Linked DNA regions of Oleomonas cavernae. The protein of the gene in region 3 interacts with the protein of the main gene of each other region in a pairwise test. Links are inferred from orthologs where the notes say so. Each region holds a gene or a part of one and is shown on either strand. Other genes may lie near its edges. The genes, in order: tsaE, D3874_RS10960 and rlmB.

Evidence for each region.
Region 1: the proteins of rlmB (region 3) and tsaE interact in binary tests that used the Escherichia coli proteins (3 or more experiments, as listed by UniProt). The link is inferred for Oleomonas cavernae from one-to-one orthologs.
Region 2: the proteins of rlmB (region 3) and D3874_RS10960 interact in binary tests that used the Escherichia coli proteins (3 or more experiments, as listed by UniProt). The link is inferred for Oleomonas cavernae from one-to-one orthologs.

The regions. Positions count from the first base shown.
Region 1 is NZ_QYUK01000016.1:264,814-267,954, forward strand. The notes cover bases 119-3,109. They hold tsaE (tRNA (adenosine(37)-N6)-threonylcarbamoyltransferase complex ATPase subunit type 1 TsaE), read left to right. Parts: upstream 119-1,384; coding sequence 1,385-1,834; downstream 1,835-3,109. Other genes in these bases: D3874_RS26505 (ABC transporter permease), read right to left, coding at 119-808; D3874_RS31400 (phosphotransferase), read left to right, coding at 1,831-2,268; D3874_RS31405 (phosphotransferase), read left to right, coding at 2,265-2,552; D3874_RS30930 (hypothetical protein), read left to right, coding at 2,459-2,890; D3874_RS26525 (nucleotidyltransferase family protein), read left to right, coding at 2,887-3,109. Outside these bases: more of D3874_RS26505, read right to left, coding at 1-118; more of D3874_RS26525, read left to right, coding at 3,110-3,141. UniProt on the Escherichia coli protein: Required for the formation of a threonylcarbamoyl group on adenosine at position 37 (t(6)A37) in tRNAs that read codons beginning with adenine.
Region 2 is NZ_QYUK01000011.1:1,513,812-1,516,950, reverse strand. Bases 150-3,138 are described here. They hold D3874_RS10960 (NAD(P)H-hydrate dehydratase), read left to right. Parts: upstream 150-989; coding sequence 990-2,288; downstream 2,289-3,138. Other genes in these bases: tig (trigger factor), read left to right, coding at 2,451-3,138; D3874_RS31565 (hypothetical protein), read left to right, coding at 790-1,029; D3874_RS10965 (histidine phosphatase family protein), read left to right, coding at 239-793; D3874_RS10970 (CorA family divalent cation transporter), read left to right, coding at 150-229. Outside these bases: more of D3874_RS10970, read left to right, coding at 1-149; more of tig, read left to right, coding at 3,139-3,139. UniProt on the Escherichia coli protein: Bifunctional enzyme that catalyzes the epimerization of the S- and R-forms of NAD(P)HX and the dehydration of the S-form of NAD(P)HX at the expense of ADP, which is converted to AMP.
Region 3 is NZ_QYUK01000011.1:2,639,049-2,642,184, forward strand. What follows is about bases 4-2,989. They hold rlmB (23S rRNA (guanosine(2251)-2'-O)-methyltransferase RlmB), read left to right. Parts: upstream 4-996; coding sequence 997-1,983; downstream 1,984-2,989. Other genes in these bases: tuf (elongation factor Tu), read right to left, coding at 4-417; D3874_RS16490 (oxidoreductase), read left to right, coding at 2,044-2,976. In the rest of the region: more of tuf, read right to left, coding at 1-3; D3874_RS16500 (DUF4142 domain-containing protein), read right to left, coding at 3,119-3,136. UniProt on the Escherichia coli protein: Specifically methylates the ribose of guanosine 2251 in 23S rRNA.

The DNA.
Region 1 (3,141 bases), on a different replicon or contig from region 3:
TCGCCGCGGCAAACCAGGGGAACAACAGGCGTTGCAGCTGGCGCAGGCCCAGGTCCATGCAGAAGGCGAGCAGGGTGATCCAGGCGACATAGGGCAGGATCACGTCCATCGCCAGGTAGCGGCGCACCAGGAAGATGCGGTAGCCCAGGCCCGATTCCGACGCGATGGCTTCGGCCGCGATCAGGAACAGCCAGGCCGGGCCGAGCGACAGGCGCAGGCTGTCGATCAGGCGCGGCAGGATCTGGGGCAGCACCACCCGCTGGATGATGGCGAAGGTGGATGCCCCCAGGGTCTGCGCCTTGATCAGTTGCTGGCGCGGCAATTCCTCGGTGCGCAATGCCAGGTCGCGGATGATCACCGGCGCCAGGCCGATGACGATCAGGGTGATCTTCGAGACCTCGCCCAGGCCCAGCACGATGAACAGGATGGGCAGGATGGCCAGCGGCGGCACCATCGAGACCACCGCGACGAAGGAAGCGAACAGCGCCCGCACGTGGGGCAGCAGGCCGATGGCGATGCCGGCGCTGAGGCTGATCAGGGTCGAGACCAGGATCGCCGCACCCAGGCGCAACAGGCTCGCCCCGGTATCGAGCCACAGCAGCACGTCGCCCGTGCGCTGGTCTTCCTCGAAGGCCATGCGCGAGATCGCATCGCCGAAGGACGACAGGCTGGGCAGGAGCTTGTCGTTGGGATTCTCGCTCAGGCGGATCTCGGACCCGATGAGGTAGAGAATGGCCACCACCACGAAGGGCAGGGCGGCCAGCAGGGCGCGGTTCCCTGAGCTTGGCTGTCGATTGATCGCACGCATGGAACCAACCCCTTGTCGCTCGCCCAAGCCACCATCGGCCGGACCGGTTTAAGGAATTGGCGAGACCCTAGTGACGCCAATTCCTGGTCACCGAGGCCTCCCGGGCTTTTATCCCGCCGTGCATCCCCCCCGGATGTCTCCCGGCGGGACGGCAGCTCTCGGACCAGACACCGGGCAATCACCCGGCCGGAACCCTAGCCACCAAACTCTGTCCCTAAATCAGCAAGAGCCATGCCAAGAGTCAAGGCCAGGGATTTCCTTGTGCTATGCAACATAAACGGGCGCGGTGGCTGAAAATTTCGTCATCCGCCGCGGGCAATTGCCTCGTTTTTAGGCGCGTACATCAAGCGAGCATGCATGCCCCTCTCCGCCGCTTGCGGGGGAGAGGGAGGGGCCCGACGCGAAGCGGCGGGAGGGTGAGGTGGTTGCCGGGCCAAGCGCGCCCCGCGCCGCCGACCCACCTCACCCAGCCCCCTCCCCCCTGAAGGGCGGAGAGGGCTACCGTGTTGCAGGGGCCCCAGGCCTTGGGCTAAATGGCGCATGCCCTCGCCGGTACCGGATTCGGACCCTTTTCGCGTGACCATCGCCCTGCCCGACCTCGATCGGACCCTGCGGCTTGCCGCCCGCCTGGCGCCCCTAGGCCGGGCCGGCGATTGCGTCGCCCTGTGGGGCGACCTGGGCGCCGGCAAGACCGAATTCGCCCGGGGCTGGCTGCGCGCGGCCGGGGTGACCGAAGAGGTACCCAGCCCGACCTTCGCCCTGGTCCAGCCCTATGAGACGGCGCTTGGGCCGATCAGCCATTTCGACCTCTACCGCCTGGAAGGCCCCGGCGATGTCGACGAGGTCGGCTTCGAGGCGGCGCTGGACGAGGGGCTGGTGCTGGTCGAATGGCCGGACCGGCTGGGCCATCGCCTGCCGGCCGAGCGTCTCGACATCGAACTCACCCTTGATCCGGCCGGGGGGCGCCAGGCGGTGCTGACCGGCCATGGCGGCTGGGCCGCCCGTCTTGCCACGGTTGCCCCATGACCCTGCCGCTCCATCCAAACCGCCCCGCCGAGATCGAAGATTTCCTGGCCCGTACCGGCTGGGGCGATGCCCGGCGTTCGCTGCTGGCGGGCGATGCCTCGTTCCGCCGCTATGACCGGGTGGTGAAGCCCGACGGGCGCCGCGCCGTCCTGATGGACGCACCGCCACCGATGGAAAACGTCCGGCCCTTCATCGGCATGGACCGTTACCTGTGCCGCCTGGGCCTGTCGGCGCCCACCCTGCTGGCCGCGGATACGGATCTGGGCTTCCTGCTGCTGGAAGACCTGGGCGACGACAGTTTCACCAGCCTGTTGCGCGACGGCACGGCCGATCCCGTCCCGCTCTACGAGACGGCGATCGACGTGCTGGTCGACCTGCGCGGCGCGCCCGCCCCGGCAGCACCCGCTTCGTCGACGGCAGCAGCCACGTCGTGAAACCCTACGGCGCCGCCCTGTTCGCCTTCGGCCCGTCGGTCCTGATGGACTGGCACGTGCCGGCCCTGCGGCTGGGGCTGGAGCCCGAGGCCAAAGAGGCCTTCAGCGCCATCTGGGCCGACCTGTGGCGCCGCCTGCCGCGCGAACGCGAAACCGTCATGTTGCGCGACTATCATGCCGACAATCTGTTGTGGTTGCCGGAACGCAAGGGTGCGGCGCGGGTGGGTTTGCTCGATTTCCAGGACGCGACCTTGGGCCGCCCGCCTATGACCTCGTTTCCCTGATCGAAGATGCCAGGCGCGATGTCGATCCCGCCTTCGGCGCCGACCTCAAGGCCCGCTATGCCGCCGGCGCCGCCAGGCGCGACCCGCGGTTCGACCTCGCCGCCTTCGAAGCCGCCTATGCCATCCTGGGCGCCCAGCGCAACAGCCGCATCGCCGGCGTCTTCGTGCGCCTGTGGAAACGCGACGGCAAGCCGCGCTATCTCGATTACCTGCCGCGGGTCTGGCGCCACCTGGAACGCGACCTGCGCCATCCCCTGCTGGGCAATCTGCGCGCCTGGTACGATCATTACCTGCCCGGCGAGGATCTGCGCGCCGGCATCCGGAAATTCGCGGCATGAGCCCCCCCAACACCGACAAACCGATCGATACCGCCATGGTGCTGGCCGCCGGCCTGGGCAAGCGCATGCGCCCGCTGACCGACCGGGTGCCCAAGCCCCTGGTCGAGGTCGCCGGCTACAGCCTGCTGGACCGCCTGCTCGACCGGCTGGACGAGGCCGGGATCACCCGCGCGGTGGTCAACGTCCATCACCTGGCCGACCAGATCGAGGCCCGGCTGGAAAAGCGCCGCGCCGCCGGTGCGGGGCCGGCG
Region 2 (3,139 bases), 1.1 Mb from region 3 along the record:
TGAAGAGATGGCGGCGCAGCAGGCCGAACAGGCCAACCGCAACCTGCTGATCCTGTCGGTGCTCACCGCGGTGTTCCTGCCGATGACCCTGGTCACCGGTGTCTTCGGGATGAATGTCGCCGGCCTCCCGGGGCTCGAAGATGTCCATGCCTTCTGGTGGACCATGCTGGGCATGGGCGTCGTGGGCCTGGTCGCCTTCCTGGGCCTGCGCCGGCTCAACATCTTCTGAGGGGTTGTGATGAGTATGGTTCCCTTCGTCCTGATCCGGCACGGCGAGCAGAATGCCGGCTGGGATGTCGATCGCGATCCGGCCCTGAGTGCCGCGGGCGTCGCCCAGGCCCAGGCCATGGCGCAAGCCCTGGGCGCGGTCGACGGCCGGGCCCTGGTGACCAGCCCGCTGCGCCGGGCGCGCGAGACCGCGGCGGCGGTCGAGGCGCGCTGGGGTTTGCCGGCCCTGGTCGAGCCGCGCGTCGCCGAGCTGCCGTCGGACGGGCTGGACCTCAAGGAACGTGGGGCGTGGCTGCGGGGCGTGCTGGCAGGCAAATGGTCGGCGCAGCCGGCCAACCTGGCCGATTGGCGCGCGGGGATTCTCGATCTTCTGCGGGACCTGCGCCGGCCGACCGTGATCGTCAGCCATTTCGTGGTGATCAACGCGGTGATCGGCCACGCCATCGGCGACGACCGGATCATGCCGGCGATTCCCGACCATTGCTCGATCAACCGCTTCGTCCTCGATGCGGGGGAGATCCGCCTGGTCGAGCTGGGTGCCCAGCGCGAAAGCCTGATCGGATGAGGCCTGCCCTGCCGCTCGACCTGCTGACGGTCGCGCAAATGGCGCAGGCCGACCGGCTGACGATCGAGGGCGGCATTCCCGGCATGGTCTTGATGGAGAATGCCGGCTTCGCGGTGACCGAGGCGATCCTGACCCACGGGTCGCCGCGGCCGACGGTGGTCCTGTGCGGCCCGGGAACAACGGCGGCGACGGTTGGGTGGTGGCGCGGCGCCTGGCCCAGGCCGGCTGGGATGTGACGGTCGCCAGCCTGGTCCCGCGGGAGGCGCTGACGGGCGACGCGGCGGCGATGGCGGCGCAATGGACGGGGCCGGTCGCGGCGCTGGCACCATCGATGCTCGACGGGCGCGCCCTGGTGGTCGATGCGCTCTTCGGGGCGGGGCTGGCCCGGCCGGTCGATGGCCCGGTGGCGGCGGTGATTGCGGCCTGCGGCGCGGAACGCCGGGTGGTGGCGATCGACCTGCCCAGCGGCATCGCCGGCGATACCGGCGCCGTCCTGGGGGCCGCCTTCGAGGCCGACCTGACGGTGACCTTCTTCCGCAAGAAGCCCGGCCACCTGTTGTTTCCAGGCCGCGCCCATTGCGGCGAGGTGCTGGTCGCCCAGATCGGCATCGACCGGGCGGTGCTCGACACGATCGGCCCGCAGCAGTTCGAGAATGGCTTGGGCCTGTGGGCCGGTGCCTTTCCGACCTTGCGCGCGGACGGCCATAAATATCAGCGTGGCCATACCCTGGTGCTCGCCGGCGGGCCGCTGAACACCGGCGCCGCCCGCCTGGCGGCGCGGGCGGCGCTGCGGGTCGGCAGCGGGCTGGTGACCACGGTGGCCGGCGCGGAAGCGGCCCGGGTTATCGCCGGCCACCAGACGGCGGTGATGGTCGAGGCGGCCGAGGGCCCGGCGGAATTCGCCGCCCTGCTGGCCGACAAGCGGCGGAATGCGGTAGTGCTCGGGCCCGGCGCCGGCCTGCACCCCGGCCTTTTCGATGCCAGCAAGGCGGCCCTGGAATCGGGGGCTGCGGTCGTCCTGGACGCCGACGCCCTGACCATGGCCGCCGGCCAGGCCGACCGCCTGTGGGCCGCCCGCAGGGGGACGCTGGTCCTCACCCCGCATGACGGCGAGTTTGCCCGGGTGTTTCCCGGCCTGCTGGGCGGTTCGCGCGCCGAGCGGGCCCGGGCGGCGGCGGCGGCCAGCGGCGCCGTGGTTCTGCTGAAAGGAGCGGATAGCTGCATCGCCGCACCCGACGGCCGGGTCGCGATCAACACCAATGCGCCGCCCACCCTGGCCACGGCCGGCTCGGGCGATGTCCTGGCCGGGGCGATCGGCGGGCTGCTGGCCCAGGGCATGCCGGCTTTCGAGGCGGCCTGCGCCGGTGCCTGGCTCCACGGCGCGGCGGCGGAAGGCTTCGGGCGGGGGCTGATCGCCGAAGATTTGGTCGAGCGATTGCCCTTGGCGCTCCAAACCGCGGAAAAGCACTTGCGGGGCAGGGGGTCGGCGGGCTAAATCCCGCATCCACCATAGGTCGCGCCAGCCATTGCGGGTGCGATGGTTACCGCTGCGGGCGTGGTGGAATTGGTAGACACGCCAGATTTAGGTTCTGGTGACGCAAGTCGTGGGGGTTCAAGTCCCTCCGCCCGCACCAGATAGATCCCGGAAGAAAGAGCGATGAACGTTACCGAGACCGCCGTTGACGGCCTGAAGCGCGAATTTCTGATCAGCATCGGCGCGGCCGACATCGACGCCGAAGTGCAGAACCGCCTCAAGGACCTGTCCACCAAGATCCGCATGCCCGGCTTCCGCCCCGGCAAGGTGCCCCTCAGCCTGGTCTCCAAGACCCATGGCGACGCCGTCTTCGGCGAGGTGCTGCAGCAGAAGGTCAACGACTCGATCCAGTCGACCCTGACCGAAAAGAACCTGCGCCCCGCGGTCGAGCCCAAGGTCGAAGTGACCAAGGCCGGCAAGGGCGAAGACCTCGAATACAAGCTGGCGCTGGAAGTGCTGCCGGATTTCGAGCCTGCCGACATCAAGGACGTGACGCTGGAGAAGCTGGTCGCCCCGGTGGATGACCAGGAAGTCGAGACCATGCTCAAGGGTTTCGCCGACCAGCGGAAGGATTTCGAGGTCGTCGAGGGCAAGGTCGCCGAGACGGGCGACTCGCTCACCATCAATTTCGTCGGCCGGGTCGACGGTGAAGTGTTCGAAGGCGGCAGCGCCGAGGCCGTGCCGCTGGAAATCGGCTCGGGCCGCTTCATCCCCGGCTTCGAGGACCAGCTCCTCGGCGCCAAGGCCGGCGACGCGGTGACCGTGAACGTGACCTTCCCCGCCGACTACGGCGCCAAGGAACTGGCCGGCAA
Region 3 (3,136 bases):
GTCGCACTTGTTCAGGAACACCACCAGCGAGGGCACGCCGACCTGGCGCGCCAGCAGGATGTGCTCGCGCGTCTGCGGCATTGGGCCGTCGGCCGCCGACACCACCAGGATCGCGCCGTCCATCTGCGCCGCGCCCGTGATCATGTTCTTCACATAGTCGGCGTGGCCGGGGCAGTCGACGTGGGCATAGTGCCGGTTCTTGGTCTCGTACTCGACGTGCGCCGTCGAGATCGTGATGCCACGAGCCCGCTCTTCCGGCGCCTTGTCGATCTGGTCATACGCCGTGAACGTCGCACCACCAGACTCCGCCAGGACCTTGGTGATCGCCGCCGTCAGCGACGTCTTGCCATGGTCGACGTGTCCGATCGTCCCGATGTTGCAGTGCGGCTTCGTCCGCTTGAAACTTTCCTTGGCCATTTCCGCAGTCCGTCTAAACCATCGACTTGTGAAGAAGGGCTACGGCACCGCGCCGCAACCCGGGAAACTTTATTCACCACACCGCCCCGCCGTTTCCGGCCGACCCGTTGCCGTTCCCGGCCGGGAGCTTGGAGCGGGTGATGGGAATCGAACCCACACAACCAGCTTGGAAGGCTGGGGCTCTACCATTGAGCTACACCCGCGCACCAGGCTTACAGTTCCAACCCATCCGCCGTCGTCCCCGGTATGCCCTGGCCCGCCGGGCCTCAGGCTCGCCGCCCACCCGCCCGCTGGCCCGAAGGCCCGTGTGGTGGAGGGGGTTGGATTCGAACCAACGTAGACATTCGTCGGCAGATTTACAGTCTGCTGCCATTGACCGCTCGGCCACCCCTCCACTCAGGGTGTGACGCACAGGAAGACCTGCCCGCCAGAGCGCCGCACTATGGTCATTTGCGTTGCCGTGTCAATCGGGAAACCACGGTGCCGGAAAACCTCCGCACGGCCTGGGATATGAACAACAGAAAGACAGCGTCGCCCGCTGATTGCGCCGACCAGGAGAGCCGGACTATAAGACACGGCATGGACAGACGCAAACACGGCGGCCGCGGCGGCAAACCGCCGCCGCCCCCGGACGGCAACAAGCAGCGCCGCGGCGGCAAGCCGGCGACGCCCCAGGCCCCGGCCGGCGCCAAGCCGGCGGCGACCAGGCCCCTGACCGGCGCCAAGCCGGCAGGCCCCCGGACGCTAGCCGGCGCCAAGCCGGCGCCGGTCAAGACGGCTTCCGTCAATGCCGCGCCCCAGGGCCCGGGCACGCGACCGCGCCCTGCCCCGCGCGAATCGGGCCTGTGGCTCTATGGCCACCATCCGGTCCTGGCGGCGCTGGAAAACCCCGACAGACGCTGCCTGCGCCTGATGATCACCGCCCAGGATGCCGATGCCCTGGGCCCGCGGTTGACCCGTGCCCTGGCCGCCCGCGGCCTGGAATACGAATCGGTCTCGCGCGAGATGATCGAGCGGGTCCTGCCACCCGCCTCGGTGCACCAGGGCGTCGCCCTGAAGATCGAGCCGCTCGAGGAACTGGCCCTGGACGAGGCCTGCGCCCGCGACATCGACGAACGCGCCATCGTGGTCGTGCTGGATCAGGTGACCGATCCCCACAATGTTGGCGCCATCATGCGCTCGGCCGCGGCTTTCGGGGCCAAGGCGGTGGTCGTCACCGACCGCCATGCCCCCGGCGCCACCGCGGTGATGGCCAAGGCCGCCTCGGGCGCCCTGGACGTCATTCCCCTGGTCCGGGTGGTCAACCTGGCCCGCGCCCTGGACGAGCTGGGCGAACTCGGCTACTGGCGCGTGGCGCTGGATGCCGACACGGCGCAGACCCTGGCCGATACCGATACCACGGGCTCGGTCGCCCTGGTCCTGGGGGCCGAGGGGGTGGGCCTGCGCCGCCTGACCAAGGAGCGCTGCGATGCGATCGCCAAGCTGCCGATCGGCGGCGGCATCGAATCGCTGAATGTCTCGAATGCGGCGGCTGTTGCGCTGTACGAACTGGTGCGCGGGCGCTGAAATAGGCGAGCTGGCGACGCTTCAACGAGCGCCGGCCGTACAGGGGTTGCGGGGGAAATCATGGCGCAGTGGAGCATCGACAGCGTGCCGGATCAAACCGGCCGCGTGGCCGTCGTCACCGGTGCCAACAGCGGGCTGGGACTGGAAACCGCCCTGGGCCTCGCCCAGCGGGGCGCCCAGGTGATCCTCGCCTGCCGCGACCAGGCCAAGACCGAGGCCGCGATCGCCCGGATCCGCGGCCGCCACCCGGCGGCGCGGGTGGAGTTCATGGCCCTGGACCTGGCCGATCTCGCCTCCGTCGCCGGCTTCGCCGGCCAGGTCATGGGCCGGCTCGAGCGCCTGGACCTCTTGATCAACAATGCGGGCGTCATGGCCCTGCCCCTGCGCCGCACCAAGGACGGCTTCGAAATGCAGGTCGGCACCAACCACCTGGGCCATTTCGCCCTGACCGGCCGGTTGCTCCCCCTGGTCCAGAAGACCGGCGGCAGCCGCATCGTGACGGTGGCCAGCCTGGCCCACCGCCGCGGCCGCATCGACCTCGACGACCTCAACTGGGAACGCCGGCCCTATAGCAAGTGGGACGCCTACGGCCAGGCCAAGCTGGCCAATCTGGTGTTCGCCCTCGAACTGCACCGACGCCTCGCCGCGTCGGGGTCGAAGACCATCAGCACCGCCGCCCACCCGGGCTTTGCCGCGACCAACCTGCTGACCGCCGGCCCGATCATGGAGAAATCCGCGATCGCCAAGGCCGTCATGTCCCTCAGCGGCGCCCTGCTCGCCCAGTCGTCGGCCAAGGGCGCGATCCCGACCCTGCACGCCGCCATGACGCCCGGCATCGCCGGCGGCAGCTACTGGGGCCCCGACGGCCCCTTCGAGATGTGGGGCGGCGCCCCGGCCCCCGCGGTGGCGCTGAAAAAAGCCCAGAGCGAGAAGACCGGCGCCGGCCTGTGGGCCCTGTCGGAAAAGCTCACCGGCGTCAGCTATTTGAGCTGAACAGCGCTCGCGCTTTGCCCTTCCGTTCCGTGCGGCCTGCCATTATGTAGGGGCCGTGCCCTTGTAGCTCAGCGGTAGAGCAGCGGTTTTGTAAACCGAAGGTCGCGGGTTCAATCCCTGCCGGGGGCACCATCACCCATCGCTACCCCCTGCCCGACAG